Regions from separate parts of the Hydrogenophaga sp. 5NK40-0174 genome, predicted to be linked through region 3. Evidence: predicted binding sites of a transcription regulator. Region 3 holds the regulator's gene; each other region holds the start of a gene.
The links. Region 3 encodes LexA, which represses DNA repair genes until DNA is damaged. Its sites were predicted from a motif close to ACTGTATNNNNATACAGT; they were not measured.

Region 1 (5,278 bases), on a different contig from region 3:
TTCACGCCCACAATGCCGTCCAGACTGGCCAGGCGCAGTGTGGTGTCCAGCGACATGTCGGCCACACTTCGGCCCGGTACGTTGTACAGCACGATGGGCAGGTCACCTGTGGCTTCTGCAATGGCTTTGAAATGCTGGTACAGGCCTTCCTGGGTAGGCTTGTTGTAGTAGGGGACCACCTGGAGCTGGCAGTCGGCACCGACGTTTCGCGCATATTGCGCCAGCTCGATGGCTTCGGCAGTGGAATTGGCTCCACACCCGGCCATGATCGGCACTCGCTTGGCCGCCTGCTCCACGGAGACGCGAATGATCTCGCAGTGTTCCTCTACCGTGACGGTTGGCGACTCGCCGGTGGTACCTACCACGCCAATGCAGTCTGTGCCTTCCGCGATGTGCCAGTCGATAAGCTTGCGCAGCGTTCCGTAGTCGACGCTTCCGTCTTCCTGAAACGGGGTGGCCAGGGCCACGATGCTGCCGGTAATCGTATTCATGTGTCTGTCAGTACTTGGTGTGGCATCTGGTGCTCTCCAATGCGCCCTCGTATCGGACGGGGCGGACGAAGGCGATCACGATGCCGTGGTCTTCAATGCGCATTCTACCCAGTGTGGGCCGGGTAGAGGCAGGGCGTCACGGGGTCAGTGGCCAGCGTTTTGGAGGCTCTTCGCTCTCGTCACTGTCTTCCCACCGTACGGCAGCTACGCGCTGGACGAAGCGCTCGGGGCTCTGGAGAAACCCGTCTTCGTAGGCGATGACCCGCAGGCCAGCCATCTGGCACCATTGAAGCAGCTCTCCATGCTGGAGCAGAAACTCGGGTCGACGGGGGCGTCCAACCGAGGCGTTTCCTTCGGCGAAAGTCTCGTAGAGCAAGGTGCCGCCAGGGGCGATGGCCGCGGCCAGCGTGGGCCACAACGGCCGCCAGAGATAGTTCGTGACCACCACAGCCCCATAGGTACGGCCTTGCAGGGGCCATCCGCCCCCCTCGATGTCGGCCATGACGGTGGTGATGGGCAGGTCGGCTGTGTCAATGGCGGACAGGGCGTCGCCGTCTTTGTCCAGTGCCGTGACAGGATGACCGCGTTCGGCAAACCAGTGGCTGTGCCTGCCGCGACCACAGGCGACGTCCAGTACCGCAGCGCCGGGCGAAACGAGCTGCCCCCATCGCATGACCCACTCGGAAGCCGGCCCGCAGCCGTGTCCCGTGCTGGTGCCAGGGCTGGCCAGCGAGTCGCTCATCAGAAGCAGCTCCACAACTGGTCAGCAAGTGTGACCAGAAAATCCGGGCGCATGTACATGGCCAGCGTGCCGGCCAGGGCCAAGGTCACCAGAGCCCACCAGACCAGGCGCTGCCCGCGTGTCATACGGCTGCCCCCATGACACGCTGTGGCCCTCGCTCGATGGGCGCTTCGCGAACGGGCAGGTTGATCAGCGCGGCAAACACACCCAGCGCAATGGAGATGTACCAGACCAGGTCATAGTTGCCGGTGGCGTCATACAGGGCGCCGCCTATCCAGACCCCCATGAAGCTGCCGACCTGGTGGCTGAAGAACACAAAGCCACCCAGCATGGACAGGTGCGCCACGCCGAAAATCTGGGCGACGGTGGCGTTGGTGGGGGGCACAGTGGACAGCCACAGCGTGCCCATGACGGCGGAGAAGATGTAGACACTCATCGGTGTCAGGGGCGCCAGCAGGAACACCGTGATGGCAATGGAACGGCCGAAATAGATGAACGCCAGGATATGGCGCTTGGCCATGCGTTGCCCCAGACTGCCCGCCACATACGTGCCGACCACGTTGAACAGACCGATCAATGCCAGTGCGAAGCTGGCCACCTCAGGCGCAAGGCCATGGTCCTTGAGGTAGCTGGGCATGTGCACGCCAATGAAGACGACCTGGAAGCCGCAAACAAAGTAGCCTGCCATCAGCATCAGGAAGCTGGGGTACTTGAAGGCCTCCTTGAGTGCCTGGCCAATGGTCTGGTCACGCGGGAGAGGCTTGCCGTCGGCCGTACCGGGCTCGCGTAGCCAAAGGGCGAGGGGCGCAATGAGCAGCGCGGCCATCGACAAGGTGATCAGTGCTTCCTGCCAGCCGAAGCTGGCGATGAGCCAGCCTTCCACTGGGACCATCAGGAACTGACCGAACGAGCCAGCTGCGGCAGCAACTCCCATGGCCCATGATCGCTTCTCGGCAGGCACCTGCCGGCCGATGACGCCGTAGATGACGGCGTAAGTCGTGCCGGCCTGCGCTGCACCTATGAGCACGCCCGCCGTGAGGGCGAAGACGGTGGGCGTGGTGGATGTGGCCATGCCGTACAGGCCCAGCGCATAGAGCACAGCCCCCATGGCCAGGACCTTGAATGCACCGAAGCGATCGGCCGCCATGCCGGCAAAGACGCCAAATACACCCCAGGAAAGGTTCTGGATGGCCATGGCCAGTGCAAAATTCTCCCGCGTCCAGTCCTGAGCCTGGGTGATGGGTTGCAGCCATAGGCCAAAGCCATGGCGAATGCCCATCGACAGGGTGACAATGGCCGCACCGGCGACCAGAACTTGCACCATGGACAGGGGTTGACGAGAAGACGTTTCGTTCATCAGGAAGAATGTAACCAATCCCGGCGCTGCCTGTGTGTCGCAAGGGCGTTTCAAGCCTGTGATTTTTCTGTCGGTGATTGATGCGCTGCACGCATGAGTGTCGGTGTTGGTGTATATATATACAGTAGTCAATCGAATTTCTGCTTACAATCCGCCCCCATGGCAACCCAAAATTCCTCTGCTTACTCGGAAGGCTCCATTCGTGTCCTCAAGGGACTGGAGCCAGTCAAACAGCGCCCGGGCATGTACACCCGGACAGACAACCCGCTGCACATCATCCAGGAGGTTCTGGACAACGCGGCCGATGAAGCTCTGGCCGGCTTTGGCAAGAAGATCAAGGTCACCTTGCACAGCGACAGTTCGGTCAGTGTTGAAGACGATGGCCGTGGCATTCCGTTCGGGATGCATCCGGAAGAGAAGGCGCCGGTCGTGGAGCTCGTCTTCACCCGATTGCATGCTGGAGGCAAGTTCGACAAGGGCAAAGGTGGCGCCTACAGCTTCTCGGGAGGCTTGCATGGCGTCGGCGTGAGTGTGACCAACGCTTTGTCCAAGCGCCTTGAGGTGACCAGTCATCGAGACGGAGAGGTGGCTCACCTGGTCTTCTCGAACGGAGACGTGACTGAGCCGCTGACCAAACGCAAGCAGGAGCAGGGTGACCGCAAGCAGGGCACAAGCGTCCGTGCCTGGCCTGACGCCAAGTATTTCGATTCGTCTGCACTGCCCATGGGCGAGCTGGTGCACCTGCTGCGCAGCAAGGCAGTGCTCATGCCGGGCGTGGCTGTGACTCTGGTCAACGAGAAGACCAAGGACACCCAGACCTGGCAGTACAAGGGCGGCCTGCACGACTACCTTACCCAGACATTGCCGGTTGACCCGGTGATTCCGCTGTTCGAGGGAGACGGCTACGCTGACGCCAAGGACGACAATTTCGCTGAAGGCGAGGGCGCTGCATGGTGTGTGGCTTTCACCGAAGAAGGCAGTCCGGTTCGCGAAAGCTATGTGAACCTGATCCCCACCAGCGCCGGCGGTACGCACGACAGCGGCCTGCGCGACGGCCTGTTTCAGGCGGTCAAGAGCTTCATCGAACTGCACGCCTTGCTGCCCAAGGGCGTCAAGCTGCTGCCGGAAGATGTGTTTGCTCGCGCGAGCTATGTGCTGTCGGCCAAAGTGCTGGACCCGCAGTTCCAGGGGCAGGTGAAAGAACGCCTCAACTCCCGTGATGCCGTTCGCCTCGTTTCCAACTACGTGAAGCCTGCGCTCGAGCTGTGGCTCAACCAGCACGTGGACTACGGCAAGAAGCTCGCAGAACTGGCCATCAAGGCGGCGCAGACCCGCCAGCGCGCTGGCCAGAAAGTCGAAAAGCGCAAGGGCTCAGGCGTGGCGGTGCTACCGGGCAAGCTGACCGACTGCGAAAGCCGAGACATCTCGCACAACGAGCTTTTTCTGGTCGAGGGTGATTCGGCGGGCGGCAGTGCCAAGATGGGACGTGACAAGGAATGCCAGGCCATCTTGCCGCTGCGTGGCAAGGTGCTCAACACCTGGGAGGTCGACCGTGACCGACTGTTTGCCAACACCGAAATCCACGACATTTCAGTGGCCATCGGCGTGGACCCCCACGGCCCCAATGACAGCCCGGACCTCTCCGGCCTGCGCTATGGCAAGGTCTGCATCCTGTCCGACGCTGACGTGGACGGCTCACACATTCAGGTGTTGCTGCTCACGCTGTTCTTCCGCCACTTCCCCAAATTGATCGAGTCGGGGAATGTGTATGTGGCGCGGCCTCCGCTGTTCCGCGTGGATGTACCGGCCCGCGGCAAGAAGCCGGCGAGCAAACAATACGCGCTGGACGATGGCGAGCTGCATGCGATTCTCGACAAGGCCGAGAAAGACGGTGTGAACCGTGATCGCTGCCAGATCAGCCGCTTCAAGGGTTTGGGCGAGATGAATGCCGAACAGCTGTGGGACACCACGCTCAACCCGGATACCCGCCGCTTGTTGCAAGTCGATTTGGGTTCGCTGGGTTTTGCGGCCACAGAAGACCTGATGACCAAGCTGATGGGCAAGGGCGAAGCCGCTTCGCGCCGGGAGCTGATGGAGCTGCACGGCGACGACGTCGAGATCGACGTTTGACCCGCGGCGCCTGCCAACTGACGAAACTGTGGGTGGCCTGGGCCCCTGCGATTTGAAGAACCCCATTGAATTGAACGACTGATCACATGGATCAACTCGACCTGGAGCCTCGCTCCGAACAACCGAACGAAGACCATCTTGCTGCCTATGCCCAGCGTGCCTACCTGGAGTACGCGCTGTCTGTTGTCAAAGGCCGTGCTTTGCCCGATGTGTGCGACGGCCAGAAGCCGGTGCAGCGCCGCATTCTGTACGCGATGGACCAGATGGGCCTGGGTTACTCCGGCCCCAACCGCACCAGCGCGGCCAAGCCGGTCAAGAGTGCCCGTGTGGTGGGTGACGTGCTGGGCCGCTTCCACCCCCACGGAGACCAGGCAGCGTATGACGCACTCGTGCGTATGGCGCAGGATTTTTCACAGCGCTATCCGTTGATTGATGGTCAGGGTAACTTTGGCAGCCGCGACGGTGACGGTGCGGCGGCCATGCGTTATACCGAGGCACGTCTCTCGCGCATCACCACCTTGCTGCTCGACGAGATCGACATGGGGACGGTGGATTTCG
Region 2 (5,278 bases), on a different contig from region 3:
GGGCGAGGGAATGCTCTATTGAAATTATCGTTCGCTGGCTCAGGAAGGGCGGAAAGGACCAGATTACCGGGTTGGTCCAGCTGCTCATAGATGTACAGTGCCAGATCCCTCAGTGATGTCGGGCTGCCGTGGCTGATTGTGGTGATGCCTGTGACCGGTTGGTCAATCAGGCGAATCAAAGCTGCAGCAAGGTCTTCAACATGATGGTACTCGCGTAGCTGATGCCCTGGAGACATGTTGAACGTGGTGCGTTTGCGCAGAGCGCTCAGCATCTGCCCAAGGAACATGTGAGGTGCCGGCGGTCCGCCACCGTACAACGTATGCAGTTGTGCGTGGACAGTGTTGTCGCCTGAAGCCGCCATCTCGGTGACCGTCCGGCCCAGGGCGATCTTGGACTGAATGTAGGCATTTGACGAATCCTCAAGGTGCTCCATGATCGTCCCCAGTGTGAGCACCCGAAGTCCAGCCATGGACGCTCCCTCGGCGATGCGCGTGGGTAGAGCGACGTTTACTTTTTTGATCTGCTCTGCTGGGGCCCGTGGGTCGAGGATGCCAGAAGCGACGATGACAGTCGATCCTGCAGGACTGCTCTCGAACCACTTGGCGATGCGGCTTGCTGCGCTGTCTTCCCACCAGCTTTCGTACACGGAGCGGTGTGGGGTGCACACGGCCTCTGGCTCAAGCTGCGCGGAAAGTGCCGCGCCAAGGCGGCCCTGGGACCCGACGACGTAGATCATGACAACAGCGATTGGCGCCAGGAGTCGATCTGCGCCACAGTGATCTCTTCCGCTGACTCCGGGGCTTTATAGTACGCGCGATACCAGGCAGCAGTTTCCTGGATGACGCGCGTTGTATCCCATACAGGACGCCACCCCAGTTTCGACCTGGCCAGAGAGCTGTCCAGTGCCAGAAGGCCGGATTCGGCCAGGTTGGGTTCTGTATAAGAGATATCAGGCCTTGTCCATTCAGCGCTCATGAGGTTCATGACAGCTTCGACCGTGAGGCTCTCGGTGTCAGTGGGTCCGAGGTTCCAGGGGCGGGCGAATTCCGATGCCTGGTCGCCCAGCAGCCTGGCCATCAACTCAAAATAGCCGTGTACCAGTGCGAGCACATGCTGCCACGGGCGGGTGGCTTTGGGGTAGCGCAGCATCAATGGTTTGTTTTGGGTCACGCTGCGCACGAAATCCGGAATCAGCCGATCATCTGACCAGTCACCCCCTCCGACGATGTTGCCTCCACGAGCCACAGCGATGGCTGGTCCAAGACCCTTTTCGAATGGAAACGACGCTGCATAAGACTGGATGACCATTTCTGCTGCGGACTTTGATGCGCTGTAGGGATCTTTCCCGCCCAGTGCGTCTGACTCCCGGTACGGCCAATGCCATTCGTTGTTGTGATAGACCTTGTCCGTTGTCACGCAGACCACGCCCTTGACGCTTTTGGTGTGACGTGCAGCTTCAAGAACATGCGCTGTTCCCTGGGCGTTGACCAGAAAGGTTCCCACGGGATCGCTGTATGACCGTCTGACCAAAGGCTGGGCAGCCAGGTGCAGTATGAGGTCGGGTTCGGCTTGGCGAACAGCTTCTTGCAACCGGTTCAGATCAGAGATGTCGGCAAACGTTGTGGGGATGGACTTTGCCAGCCCCAGCGAATCAAACAACGACGGACGGGTTTCTGGCGGCAAGGCATATCCCGACACGTCGGCACCTATCCGCTTGAGCCAGGTGCATACCCACCCGCCTGTGAATCCCGTGTGTCCCGTGACCAGTATCTTGCGGCCAGCGAGCTGCTTTTCAAAATCAAGTGTTTGTTGCATGGAGGAAAAGGGTGCCAGTTTGTTTCGCTCAGGACAGCGAGTGGCGGGCGAGGTGGAGGCCTTTCCAGGCAATGTGCGGCAGAACCATACGGTGTATTTTGCCAAAGGGGCTGACCTGCCTGTGAGGTGACCTCGTCGCGTAGCTTCGGAGCATCACTGTAATGGTTCGCTCCCAGGCGTTGAGATGCGCGCTTTTGTCGCTGTAACCAAATGCGCAAGGCCGATGATGCCCGGCGGATCTTGTGAAAATAGTGCGAACAGGCTCTAGACATTTCGCTGGCTTTTAAGTACTGTATATATAAACAGTATTTGACACTCCATACGGAGCACCACAGCCCAGTTGAACTGCCATGAAGCCCGCCCTTGTCCGGCAGGAGGCCACAGTGCCCCCTGCCGTTTCTGCCCCCTCTGTTGTTCTTCATTCACCTCCCGGCCGTCCTGACCAGCCGCCAGCTTTGCCGCCTGCCGTGGCTGCTGCGGTGTGGCGTGCCGATCAGCTCGGCGCACCCATGGAGCAGGTGTGTGCCAGTGGCCATGCCGCGCTGGACGCCGAGTTGCCCGGCGGCGGCTGGCCCTGTGGCCACCTGACCGAAATCCTTTATGCCCAGAGCGGCGTGTTGGAGTGGCGGCTGCTGGCCCCCATGCTGGGGCCGTTTTGCCAGGCGGAGGGCACGGTGGTGGTCATCGGGCCACCCCGGCACCCGCACCCGCCCGGGCTGCAATTGATGGGGGTGAGCGCGCAACAGTTGGTCTGGGTCCGGGCCGAGACACCAGCCGAGCGTTTGTGGGTGACCGAGCAACTGCTCAAGGCCAACACCGGTGCGCTGGTGTTGAGCTGGTTGCCGCAGGCTCGGCCCGATCAGTTGCGCCGTTTGCAGGTGCTGGCCGGGGGAGCGAAAGCGCCGGTGTTTGTGTGCCGTCCGGCACAAGCCGCCCAGGAATCGTCGCCAGCGCCGCTGCGCGTATTGGCACGGGTCGATGCCGATTGGGCGCTGGCCGTGGACATTCTCAAACGCAAAGGCCCGCCGCTGGCCCGAACCTTGTCCTTGCCTTCGGTGCCCGGTGGCTTGCAGGCACTGCTGACGCCACGGGTGAAAGCCCTGCTGTCGCAGCAGGCAGCGCATGGCCAGCCGGCGGCAGAGACCGTGGCCGTCGCCGCCAATGAGCGGCCCGTGGAGTCTGATGATCATGTTGTGGTCCGCACTGCGACTGGCCGAAGCCGGCGACGCACTGCCCTTGCCGTCCGCCGGGCTTGACGCCACGGTTCAGGCGGCGCTGCAGGCGGTGGCGGTGTGGGCTTTGCAGTTCACGCCGCGGGTGACGCTGCAAGACGAATCCGTGCTGATGGAGTTGGCCGCCAGCTTGCGGCTGTTCGGTGGTGCGCGCGCCTTACGGGAGCGGCTGGAGGTCGAAGCGGCCGAGTTGGGCGTGGGGCAGGTGGCCTGGGGGCCGAACGGCTTGTCGGCACTGGCGTTTGCGCGAGCCGGTGTGGCGGGTTTGCCTGGCATGCGCCAGGCAGCGCTGTTGACCGATCGCCTCGATGCTTTGCCCATGCAAGCGCTCAGTGCCGCCTGGCCGCACCAGACCACCTTGGCCCATATTGGTTGCCGCACCTTGGGGGATGTTCGGCGCTTGCCGCGTGGCGGTATGGCCCGACGTTTCGACAAACACCTGTTGCAGGCGCTGGATCAGCTCTACGGTCATGCGCCCGAGGCGCACACCTGGGTGCAACTGCCCGAAGCGTTTGAACAACGGCTGGAGTTGCCTTTTCGGGTGGACGATGCGGCTGCCCTGGTCTTCGGTGCGCGCCGCCTGTTGTTGCAACTGGCCGGCTGGCTGGCGGCGCGCCACAGCGGGGTCACGGCCTTCACTTTGCATTGGCTGCACGATGCCATGCGGGCGCGAGGCACCCAGGCGGGCGACGCCTTGACCGTGCGCACGGCAGAGCCCACCCGGCAGGTCGAGCACCTCAGCCGTTTGTTGGCCGAACACCTGGCCCATGTCACGCTGGAAGCGCCGGTGTGCGAATTGCGCCTGTCGGCCGACGAGGTGCATGCGCTCACCGAGGTCAGCGCGTCCTGGTTGCCCGATGACCCGCGCACAGCCGGCAGTGAGCCTTTGCCCTTGGTGCTGGAGCGGGTGTCGGCTCGGCTGGGGCCGGACAAGGTTGTGCGCCCACAGTTGCTGGAAGACCATCGGCTGGAATGGATGTGCCAGTGGCAGCCGGTGGCCGAGCCGCCGGCCGGCCCTTTGCAGGTGCGCGAACCGGTGGCGTTGCTCAAGTCGGTGCCGCGCAAGCGTACCCGCACCCGCTCAGGCAAGCGCTCAAGCCCTTCATCTTCGCCATCGATAGCCCATGGCGGTGATCTGCCACAGCCCAGCTTCATCCTGGCCGAACCGTTGCGTCTGCTGGTGCGCCAGCATCGGCCGCACTACCAGGGCGAGTTGCAACTGCTCATGGGGCCGCAGCGCATTGAAGGCGGCTGGTGGGACCGCGACGCCAGTGCCAACCAGCACCGCAACGTGGCGCGCGATTACTGGGTGGCCTTCTCTGAGCATGCAGGGCTGCTCTGGGTGTTTCAGACCCGCTTGCAGACCGAGCCTGCCTGGTTCCTGCACGGTCACTTTGCATGAGCGTTGAAGGAATCCGCCCATGCCTGACCGGTCATCACCACCGTCGTTGCCATCTTCACCGCCATCGCTGCCGGCCTATGCCGAGTTGCGTTGCCTGACCAATTTCAGTTTTCTGCGCGGCGCAAGCCATCCCGAAGAACTGGTCGATCGGGCACATGCCCTGGGCTACGAAGCCTTGGCCATCACCGATGAATGCTCGGTGGCCGGTGTGGTGCGTGCCCATGTGGCGGCCAAGGCCTGCGGGCTGAAGCTGCTCATCGGCAGCCAGTTCAAGGTCGAGGCTGCATCGGGCGGAGAACATTTCACCCTGGTGCTGCTGGCGTGCAACCTGAACGGCTACGGCAATCTGTGCGAGTTCATCACCTTTTTGCGCCGTCGGAGTCCGGACAAAGGCCACTACCAGCTCACCTGGGACGACACCACCGGGCAGATCGACCGGCTCGATGATTGCCTGGCGATTGCGGTGCCGCCACGGGGCACTTCTCAGACATTCAGTGATGCGGTGGCCCGATGGCTGTTGCGCCATTTCACCGGCCGCTGCTGGCTGGGTGTGGACCAGCAGCGCCTGATGGACGATGAAATCCGGCTGCATCGCCTGCGACAGAGCAGTGAGCTCACGGCCGTGCCGCTGGTGGCTGTGGGCGATGTGCACATGCACCGCCGCTCACGCAAACCCTTGCAGGATGTGCTCACCGCCACCCGGGTGGGCAAGCCTTTGACGCGTTGTGGCTTTGCCCTGGCGGCGAATGCCGAGCAGCACCTGCGCACCCGCCTGACCCTGGCGCAACGCTATCCGGCAGACCTGCTGGAAGCGACATTGGCCGTGGC
Region 3 (5,278 bases):
CATGAGCTGGATCTCGATCTGGATGACGAACTCGACGACGACAGCGATCTGCAACCGCTTGACTCTGATGCGTCCATCGGGGAAGTGTCTTCTGTGGGAAGGACTTCCCGCTTGCGTGAAGACAGCGCAAATCCGTCGGCAATGGCGCGATCCATGGCAACGGAAGAGCTGTTCGATATTCAGCAACAGACCGACTTTTTCTTGTCCCTTGGCGAGCCTGACAAAGCAGTCGAGGTGCTGGAGAACCACCTCAATGAGAGCAGTGAGCCCAGCCCACTGGCGTTCCTGGACTTGCTTGCGATCTACCACGACCTCGGACGCAAGAGCGACTACGAGTACCTGCGGGATGAATTCAACCGCCAGTTCAACGCTGGTGCGCCTGCTTTTGACGACTACTCGGCAGGCAGTCATGGTCTGGCGGACTATGAAACCGCATTCAGCCGTATCCAGGCCTTGTGGCCACAGCGGAAAGTGCTCGAGGTGATCGAGCAGTCCATCTTCAGGGATCCCGCAGATACCGAGGGCGAAGTCTTCGACCTCGAGGCATACCGCGAATTGCTGCTGCTGCACTCGATGGCCAAGGAGCTCGTCAAGCATGATGCTTCAGACTCAGAGCCGCCCGAAAACGATTTCGAGCATACCGCCATCAAGCCGCTGAAAGCAGTTGGAAGGCGGGGCGAAGATCGGGTGACCGAGCCAATGGGGATTGTTCCGGCTTCGTCCAAGCTGGGACTGGACATCGACCTGGACAAGATGGTCAAGGATGCTGAGTTCGAAGATTCCTTGCCCGAGGCCATGGACCCACCTGTGCGGTCGACCTCCGAGATTGCCAGGGAAGAGGCCAAAAACGAGGGTAACCTGATCGACTTCGAAGTGCTCGACCTGGGGGCGCTTCCAGATGATGAGGACAAGAAGTCCTGACCATGCCCTGACCACGTCCTGGCTCCTAGGGGAGTGGGCAGTTCTCTGGCCTGTCGATCCGGGGAACTGAGCAAGACGTCTCAAATGAAAAAGCTCTCCTTTGGAGAGCTTTTTTCATGGTGTTGGCGGTCTGACTGACCCGCCCGCCAAGGGGGCGACATTAGCGACGCACCTGGAGAGCGCCGGGGTTGACGATATTGGTAGGTGTGCCCTTGATGAAGTTCACGACGTTGTCGAATGCCGACGAGAACAGGGTTTCATAGTGATCCTGTTCCACGTACCCGATGTGCGGCGTACAGACGCAATTCTCCAGCCGGAGCAAGGCGTGCCCTTGAAGAATGGGCTCCGATTCGAACACGTCGATGGCGGCCATGCCGGGTCGCCCTCTGTTCAGAGCAGCCAGCAAGGCCTCCGGCTGGATAACCTCGGCACGCGACGTGTTGACCAACAAGGCAGTCGGCTTCATGCGAGAGAGGTCTTCCAGGGTCACACATCCTGCGCTGGTCGACCCGAGGCGCAGGTGGAGCGTGAGCACATCGGCCGTGGCGAAAAGGCTCTCCCGGTTGGCGGCGATATCAAATCCGTCGGCGGCTGCTCTGGCCCTGGCTTCTTCGCTGCCCCATACTTGCACCCGCATGCCAAAGGCCTTGCCGTAATGAGCGACCATTCGGCCTATCTGCCCGTAGCTCCATACGCCAAGTGTCTTGCCCTGTAGCACCATGCCCAGCCCGAAGTTGGCTGGCATGGATGCTGTCTTGAGACCGGACTGCTGCCAGGCGCCGTGCTTGAGGTTGGCTACGTACTGGGGAACCCGGCGCATGGATGCCATGATCAGCGCCCAGGTCAGTTCAGCCGCAGCCACAGAAGAGCTGCCTCCTTCACTGACAGCCACGCCTTTGGACGTACAGGCATTGATGTCGATGTGGTCACCAACCTTGCCGGTTTGAGCGATCATTTTCAGCTTGGGCAGCTTGTCGATAAGCAGCTTGGTGACCGGAGTCCGGTCGCGAATCAGGACCAGTATGTCGGCATCGCGCAGGCGAACGGACAGCTGACCGACACCCTTGACGGTGTTGGTGAAGACTTTGGCCGGATAGGGTTCGAGCTTTTCTGCGCATCGAAGCTTTCGTACGGCGTCTTGGTAGTCGTCCAGAATCACAATGTTCATGCCCATATTGTGCCTGCTCTTGCAGAGAGCCAGCCAGAACGGGGACCAAAAGCGACTGGGGTAAGCGCAAAAAAAGCCTGCCAGCAACCAGGGCTGACAGGCCAACAAGCCCGTGCACAAAACCATGCGATGGGCAACTGCGAAAAAAGGTGTCTGGCGATGTGCGTCAGGCGGCTTGTGGCAAGCCTGCACTCTCCAGTGCTGCCAAACGATCGAGCTCCGCACAAACGTCACTCATTCGACCAGAGAGGGCAATGCGCGCGCTGGGTGCAGCATCTTGCACTCGCTGGCCCATGACTGTGGCCAGCCGGCAGGGGGCAGGCTTGGATTTGGGCTCACCATTGGCCGCACCTGCCGTCGGTGCGACCGGGTTGTCGCGGGCACGGCCGCGCCCAAGCCATCCAGCGCGGGCAAAGGCCAGCGTCGTCCGGTTGGCGGTGACGGCTTGCGGGCGAGGCTGGCTCGGTTGAGGCAGCAGGCTGTCGATGAGTTGGAGTGGCGCGCGCCAAGACTTGCGGTTGAAGCGGATTCCCATGTGAAACTCCTGTGAGGGGCTGAACATAGGCAGGATTGGTGTCTGAGACTCCGTTCTGCAGGGATGTGAGTGGACCTGAGTGGCCTTGGAGGCCTGTTTCAGGGCGAACTCAACCGCCCGCCACCTGCAGGGGAGGGTAAAAACAGTGAGGAAAGCAGGGTTTAGAGGTTGAAGCTGTTCCGGATCAGTCCGACAGCCAGGCCTTCAATCTCGAAGGGCTCTCCCGGATGGACCACGATGGTCTTGTAGTCCGGGTTTTCCGCATGGAGTTCGATGGCGTCAGGCTTTCGCATGAAGCGCTTGACGGTCACGTCGTCTCCCAGCCGCGCCACGACAATCTGGCCATTCTTGGCTTCCTTGCCGGACTTCACTGCCAGCAGATCACCATCGAGGATGCCGACATCCCGCATGGACATGCCTCGTACCTTGAGAAGATAGTCTGGCTCACGCTGAAACATATGGCGTTCGACATGGTAGGTCTGGTCAACGTGCTCCTGGGCCAGAATGGGTGAGCCTGCTGCCACACGGCCAATCAATGGGAGAGCCAGCTGTGCCAGCCCGGGGATGGGAAGGTTGAGCTGCCGGCCGCGCGTGGCGTTGATGGACATCAGGTCTTCGGACCGAAGCCGAATGCCTCGTGAAGTGCCGCTGACGAGTTCGATGACCCCTTTTCTGGCCAGCGCCTGAAGGTGCTCTTCGGCTGCATTGGCGGACTTGAAGCCCAGCTCGCGAGCGATCTCGGCACGCGTTGGCGGTGCACCGGTGCGGGCAATCGTGTTCTGGATCAGCTCCAGAATCTGTTGTTGCCGGGCGGTCAGCTTCGGGGTAAGACTATTCGAATCAAGCATGTGATCCTCTCGGATTCGTTGGATACTTGCTCTTTGGCGCGGGAAAGCGCTGTGAGCGAAATACTGTTTTCATATCCAGTACCTGTATTTTTAGCCAGTTTTTGGAGTTTGACAAGTGGTTGAGGAAAAAAAACCTGTTTTGGTGGTGCTGGGAACCGGGGGCACCATTTCCGGGGGCGGCAACCGTGAGGGCGAGAACCTGGGATACACAGCCGGCCTGGTGTCGGTCGAGACGCTGGTCGGTGGCTTGCCTGCGCCGTCGGGCGTGGTACTCGAGACGCGGCAGGTGGCGCAGATCGACAGCAAGAACATGTCTTCCTCAGTCTGGCGGGACCTGTTTGAAGCAGCGGTCGCTGCCTTGAACCGGCCGGATGTACAGGGTGTCGTGATCACGCATGGAACAGACACGCTGGAAGAAACGGGCTTTCTGCTTTCGAGCCTTTTGCAAGCCGACAAACCTGTTGTTCTGACCTGCGCGATGCGACCTGCTACTGCCGCCTATCCGGACGGACCGCAGAACCTTGCCGATGCTCTTCAAGTGGCTGCATGCCCCGGTGCGCGCGGGGTGATGGCGGTGTGTGCGGGCCGCATCCATGACGGACAACATTTCTCAAAAGTACACACCTACAGGCTCGACCCCTTTGATTCCGGAGAAGCGGGAGTCATCGGCTATGTGGAGGAAGGCCGGGTGCGTTGCGTTCGTCCCTGGCCACGCTCGGAGCCCACGGAACATTCCCGGGAAGAGAAGACTGTGCTGAGCACCCTTGGCAAGCCTTGGCCGCGTGTGGAGATCGTGCTCAATCACGCCCAGGCGGACGGCCAGGTAGTGACCGCCTTGCTATGGGCAAGCCGGCAGGACGGCGCAGAGCCACTCGCGGGTCTGGTGCTGGCCGGCACGGGCAACGGAACCTGCAGTGAAGGCTTGTCGGCTGCCCTCTCTCAGGCTTCTGAGTGTGGTGTCACCGTGTGGCGTGCGAGCCGGTGCTGCCAGGGCGCTGTATTGCCAACGTCGCTTGACTTGTTCCCTTCGGCTGGCGATTTGCCTCCGGTCAAGGCAAGGATTGCCCTGGCTTTGCATTTGATGGGTTTGGGTCGTGGCGAGGCGGTCGGGTAGGAGGTGATGACCGGGCTGTCGCATGCCGGCCTGAAACGAAAAAGCCCGGCATGCGCCGGGCTGAAAGTCAGATGGGCTGGGCTCAGGAAGCCAGTGCCTGAAGCGCGCTCGCCGTGATGTCCTCGACAGAACCCACGCCGCTGATGGCCCGGTACTTGGGTGCCTGCTCAGGCTCAGACTTGGCCCAGTTGCTGTAGTAGTCCACGAGAGGGCGTGTCTGGTCGCTGTACACCTGCAAGCGCTTCTTGACGGTCTCTTCCTTGTCGTCTTCGCGTTGGATCAGGGGTTCGCCAGTCACGTCGTCCTTGCCTTCTGCCTTTGGCGGATTGAACTTGACGTGGTAGGTCCGGCCGGAAGCCGGATGCGAGCGGCGACCGCTCATGCGCTCGATGATGGAGTCGAACGGAACATCGATCTCAAGAACGTAGTCCAGCTTGACGCCGGCGGCCTTCATGGCGTCGGCCTGCGGGATGGTGCGGGGGAAGCCGTCAAACAGGAAACCGTTGGCGCAGTCTGGCTGGGCGATGCGTTCCTTGACGAGGTTGATGATGAGGTCGTCGCTCACCAGTCCACCAGATTCCATGACGGATTTGGCTTCGAGTCCCAGTGGTGTGCCTGCCTTGACTGCAGCACGCAGCATGTCACCTGTAGAGATCTGGGGGATGCCGTACTTCTGGCAGATGAACGTGGCT
Region 4 (5,278 bases), 970 kb from region 3:
ACCGGTCATAAAACGTTTTGTAGCCAGCCTCGCCCAGCATATCCCTGGCTTTCAGATAGAGCCATTGATTGTGGTGGTGTGACAAGAAGTTCTGAAACTCCATGGCACCGCCTAGCCTCACAGGATTGGGTTTCATTTCAAAGACCAGAAACCGGAGGATTTCTTTTTTCGCGATCGACACCTCATCGTGGGAAACGGAGACAGTGAGATCCACATTGCCGATGGAGCTGTCGTCCATCGTCACCCCTGTGACCTCATAGATCACCCAGGCTTTCGTGGCATCCCCTGTGCCGCGCTTCGTGTAGTAATAATTCTTCGGCCCCAGGTCGTCGATATACAACCGATACGGAGGCACGACCTCCATCAGTGAAGTGGGCCCACCGTCCTTGGCGACATAAGCAGAGGTAAAAGGAATCTGCATCTCGATGCCTGCCGAACGGGCAATGCGGTCAGCCACCCCCAGGTTGACCACAAGCGAAACGCAAGCAACAGTCAGGCTCGCGCGAAAAAAATGCAAGAAGCGTTGCATCCTGGATTCCTCCCAAATTTTATTTTGATTGACTGCACTGTTGCCAGCGCTCGATCATTCTAATTTCCCGAGAAAACACCGATTGACGCAGATTCAGAACAGTTGCGCTTGACGCCCCAGGTTCTTCGGATTGAAAAGCGCGGTATTGAGTTCGCTCCGCGTCTGGCTCTGCCGGGCACTCATGCCCAGTCGCGCACACGCCTTGTGAAAGCGTTGCCGCAACAAATCTGACCAGACACCGGAACCCTTCATGCGAGTGGAAAAATCGGCATCGTAGTCCTGCCCTCCCCGCATGTCCTGTATGCGCGACATCACACGTTCTGCACGATCGGGGTAATGCTGCTCCAGCCACTGCCTGAAAATGGGCGCCAGTTCCCATGGCAGGCGCAGAACCTGATAGAACGCACGGGATGCGCCGGCCTCGGCAGCGGCCTGCAAGACTTGCTCCATGTCGTCGTTGATGAAGGGGATCTGGGGCGAAACACTCACGCCCACCGGTACACCGGCTTCGGCCAGCGCGCGGATGGTTCGCAGGCGCCGGTGAGGTGCGGCAGCACGAGGCTCCAGAATGCGAGCCAGGCGTGCATCGAGCGTGGTGATGGTGACATACACCGCGCAAAGACCTTGCTCGGCCATGGGCGCCAGCAGGTCCAGGTCACGTTCGACACCGCTGCCTTTTGTCACGATACCCACTGGGTGGGAACTCCGGTGCATCACTTCCATGACGCCGCGCGTCAACCTCAATTCGCGCTCCACCGGCTGATAGGCATCCGTCACCGTGCCCAGAGCGATCATGTCGGGCCTGTAAGCCGAACGCTGCAACTCCGCTGCCAGCACTTCCGCGATGTTCTGCTTGGCCACCAAGCGCGTCTCAAAGTCCAGGCCGGGCGACATGCCCAGGTAGCTGTGGCTGGGACGGGCGTAGCAATAGCTGCAGCCGTGCTCACAGCCCCTATAGGGATTGAGACCAAGGTTGAATCCAATGTCAGGAGACTGGTTGCGTGTGATGGCAGACCTGGCGGTCTCCCAGGTAACCACCGTGTCGACCCGTGGGCGATCGTCGCCTGCCAGGCATGTCTCATCGAGGCTGCCCCATCCGTCGTCGAAGGCCGACCTGGCGTCAAGCTCGAAGCGATGGGCATGCCGGTGCGAGACGCCTCGCCCCTTCAACGCAGGCAAGGGAATGGCCACTTCCACCGACGAAGAAGACCCGTTCAACGCGTGCTTTGCATAAGCTCTGGCCATGGTTTGCTGAATACTGTATATTGGTACAGTATTGTGCAAAACGTCGTGCCAGTTGGCAAGTCCCGCCCTTCGCGTCAGCGACTGCCACAGGCGCAATAACCTTTTGGTCCTCAGCATTGCCAGCACGGGCCCACAATAGGCCAGCACCGCCAGCGCCATGTTTCCAGGCGCTACCCTTGACAGCCGACCTCACAAGGGCTGGCTGGCAGCGAACCCTCATTCACTCAGTCATGTCTTCACCATACGCAAATCCCGCGTCAGGCCAGTCCATGCCGCCGGGCAACGATGTCATTCTCCGCCTGCGAGGTCTGACCAAGACCTACAGCAACGGATTCCAGGCACTCAAGGGCGTCGATCTCGACATTCAACGTGGCGAGATATTTGCCCTTCTCGGCCCCAACGGCGCAGGGAAAACCACACTGATCAGCATTGTCTGCGGCATGGTCAACGCAAGCGGCGGAACTGTCATTGCCGACGGGCACGACACGGTCAAGGACTATCGCAAGGCGCGTTCGGCGATCGGTCTGGTGCCACAGGAACTGAGCACAGACGCTTTCGAGACTGTCTGGGCCACTGTGAGTTTCAGCCGTGGCCTCTTTGGAAAGCCGGCCAACCCTGCCCACATCGAGAAAGTTCTCAAGAGCCTCTCACTCTGGGACAAGAAGGACAGCAAGATCATGCAGCTCTCGGGCGGCATGAAACGCAGGGTCCTGATTGCCAAGGCGCTCTCCCATGAGCCCAGCATCCTGTTTCTGGACGAGCCCACCGCGGGGGTCGACGTCGAGTTGCGCCATGACATGTGGCGCCTGGTGCGAGAGCTGCGAGAACAAGGCACCACCATCATCCTCACCACCCACTACATCGAAGAGGCCGAGGACATGGCGGACCGCATCGGGGTCATCCGTCAGGGTGAGCTGATCGTGGTCGAGGAAAAGGAAAAACTCATGCGGCAGCTGGGCAAGAAGCAGCTGGCCATGAGCCTGGGCCAGCCACTGGAAGCGATTCCCGAGGCTCTGGCCCCCTGGCAGCTGGACCGATCGGACGATGGCCTGACCCTGACCTACACATTCGACGGCCAGAAGGAAGACACAGGCATTGCCGAGCTGCTCGCTGCAATGTCTGCCCAGGGCATTGCATTCAAGGACCTGCACTCCAGCGAAAGTTCGCTCGAGGAGATTTTTGTGAATCTGGTGCACAAACCGCAACGCGCTCCTGGAGACCAGGCAACAACCGGGAGATCGGCATCATGACAGGACTCAATCTTTTTGGCGTGCGAGCCATCTACAAGTTCGAAATGGCGCGCACCTTTCGCACGCTGGCGCAGAGCATTCTCTCGCCCGTGCTCTCAACATCGCTGTATTTCATCGTCTTCGGCACCGCCATCGGCTCACGCATGGGCGACATCGATGGCGTCGACTATGGTGCTTTCATCATTCCCGGACTGATCATGCTCTCGCTGCTCTCCGAGAGCATCTCCAACGCAGCTTTCGGCATCTACATGCCGAAGTGGTCAGGCACCATCTACGAGCTGCTGTCGGCACCAGTGAGCTGGATTGAAGTGGTACTGGGCTATGTGGGTGCGGCAGCCACCAAATCCATGATGATCGGCTTGCTCATTCTGATCACTGCCCGTTTTTTCGTGCCGTATCACATTGCGCATCCGGTCTGGATGGTTGGCTATCTGATGCTCACCGCAGCCACCTTCAGTCTTTTCGGATTCATCATCGGGCTGTGGGCCGACAACTTCCAGAAACTGCAGATCATTCCGCTGCTGGTGGTCACACCACTGACATTCCTCGGCGGCGCGTTCTACAGCATCAACATGCTGCCACCCTTCTGGCAGAAGGTCTCCCTCATCAACCCTGTGGTCTACCTGATCAGCGGGTTCCGCTGGAGCTTCTTTGGCACAGCGGATGTGCACATTGGCGTCAGTACCGGCATGACCGTTGTCTTCATGCTCATCTGCCTGACCGTGGTCTGGTGGGTCTTCAAGACAGGGCGTCGGATTCGCCAGTAGCCTGCATGTCCAGCGGCTCGCTGCCATCCCTGCCGGGCAGGCAGTCAGGTGCATCGTCCATCGACGCAATGGTCGTCAAGACCAGAAGTCCCTTCGGGTCTTCGACGATCTCGCTGTAAACCATCAATTCGACTTCGGCACCGTCAGCATGGCGCCAGCGCTCCTTGCGCCAGCCCGAACGCCCTTTGTCAAACAGGACTTCGCTGTGCGCCAGCCAGTTGGCGGGGTCAACCCACAGGGCTTTGACCGGGTTGCCGACGAGGCTGTTTTCTGCGAAGCCAAGAAACCGCTCAAAGGCCGAGTTGACGTCGAGAATGTTCAGCGTACTGGCAGACTGAATCAGGGACGGCGCCGGATTCATGTGAAAGATGTGGCGAAAACGCCTGAGCGAGCGGTCGCGCTCATGTTCGAGGCGCAGCCTGTCTTCCATCTGGCTCAGCCGCCTGTAATGCGCTTCCTCGGTGGCTCGTCGCGAATGCCACAGAATGACCGCGGTCAGCATCAGAATCACAGCCACCATGGCGAAATAGCGCGTATCCGGCAACAGATCCGCCGGTGGCAGCCTGCCCTCATTCTCAGCCCAGGTGAGAACGCCCAGCATCAGTGCGCTGGCCAGGGTCGTCGCGATCAGGGCACGCTGACTGAGGTAAGTTCCCGCCAGCACGATCACACCAAAGGCGCCCATGGTCGATGCTGCCCTGACGGAGCCATAGCTGCCAACGGCCCAACCCGTGACCCCCATGACACTCACCAACATGACCGGGATGACCCATCGCAGCCTCCCGGTGCGAAACAACACATAGGCGGCGAAGGCCGCCAAAGCCATGGTCAGGGATATCGGTGCCCGGGACATGCCTTCCGGCGCCGACACATGATCCACAGTGGCCATGCAGAACATGCCGACCATCATCATCAGCAACAGCCATCCCAGGCTACGCTGATGACGCAGGCTGTGTTCTCGCCGGATGTCTCCGGGCTCGTCGAGTGGGTGTGTCTCGGACATGGCGCTATTGTGCGGCGGCTGCCACTCCCTTGAGCGCCTGTGCCAAGCCCTCTTCACAGGTTCGCAGGGCGCCAATCACCACGCCCTCATCCCTGTCTTCGTCGCGTTCGCTGCTGACCATCAGGGGAATGCGGCGGCCATCCCTTGTCACAAGCGTCACTGGCATCCAGCCTGTCCGCTTCCGGCTTCGCCGGGCCGCTGTATAGGCCGCATGTTGCTCGTCATGCAACCAGAGGTGTCCATCGCGCTTGTCAATCAGATGGTCGCGCCGATAGCCCGTCACCGCCTCGAAAGCCGGGTTCACATCGACGATGGCCCCAGACGACTTGGCCTGAATGAAGAACGGCGTGGAGTTCTTCTGGAAGAAGCGCTGAAACCGCTCTAGCCCAAGGTCTCTATCGATCTGGGTCTGCAGTCTTTGCTCCGCTTCCTTGATTTGCATGGCCTGGGCAGTGGCCACCTGGGTGCGATTGAGTTGCATCAT

Region 1: ABWV89_RS17450 (DNA topoisomerase IV subunit B) is a predicted target of LexA. The motif match lies at 2,699-2,716, and genes of this name have one in related genera.
Region 2: imuA (translesion DNA synthesis-associated protein ImuA) is a predicted target of LexA. The motif match lies at 2,106-2,123, and genes of this name have one in related genera.
Region 4: ABWV89_RS00390 (PA0069 family radical SAM protein) is a predicted target of LexA. The motif match lies at 1,787-1,804, and genes of this name have one in related genera.

The regions. Positions count from the first base shown of each region.
Region 1 is NZ_BAABWG010000006.1:32,568-37,845, reverse strand. Features, by position in the region: gene dapA (4-hydroxy-tetrahydrodipicolinate synthase) at 1-491, opposite strand, end outside; gene ABWV89_RS17465 (class I SAM-dependent methyltransferase) at 628-1,233, opposite strand; gene ABWV89_RS17460 (hypothetical protein) at 1,233-1,358, opposite strand; gene ABWV89_RS17455 (MFS transporter) at 1,355-2,590, opposite strand; gene ABWV89_RS17450 (DNA topoisomerase IV subunit B) at 2,750-4,720, shown strand; gene parC (DNA topoisomerase IV subunit A) at 4,807-5,278, shown strand, end outside.
Region 2 is NZ_BAABWG010000004.1:545,895-551,172, forward strand. Features, by position in the region: gene ABWV89_RS16020 (NAD-dependent epimerase/dehydratase family protein) at 1-737, opposite strand, end outside; gene rfbG (CDP-glucose 4,6-dehydratase) at 734-1,816, opposite strand; gene imuA (translesion DNA synthesis-associated protein ImuA) at 2,167-3,072, shown strand; gene ABWV89_RS16035 (Y-family DNA polymerase) at 3,005-4,450, shown strand; gene ABWV89_RS16040 (error-prone DNA polymerase) at 4,470-5,278, shown strand, end outside.
Region 3 is NZ_BAABWG010000001.1:1,056,799-1,062,076, reverse strand. Features, by position in the region: gene ABWV89_RS04900 (hypothetical protein) at 1-921, shown strand, start outside; gene ABWV89_RS04895 (D-2-hydroxyacid dehydrogenase family protein) at 1,082-2,089, opposite strand; gene ABWV89_RS04890 (hypothetical protein) at 2,256-2,624, opposite strand; gene lexA (transcriptional repressor LexA) at 2,786-3,472, opposite strand; gene ABWV89_RS04880 (asparaginase) at 3,588-4,586, shown strand; gene adk (adenylate kinase) at 4,669-5,278, opposite strand, start outside.
Region 4 is NZ_BAABWG010000001.1:85,972-91,249, reverse strand. Features, by position in the region: gene ABWV89_RS00395 (hypothetical protein) at 1-457, opposite strand, end outside; gene ABWV89_RS00390 (PA0069 family radical SAM protein) at 623-1,774, opposite strand; gene ABWV89_RS00385 (ABC transporter ATP-binding protein) at 2,005-3,024, shown strand; gene ABWV89_RS00380 (ABC transporter permease) at 3,021-3,791, shown strand; gene ABWV89_RS00375 (PAS domain S-box protein) at 3,763-4,794, opposite strand; gene ABWV89_RS00370 (PAS domain S-box protein) at 4,799-5,278, opposite strand, start outside.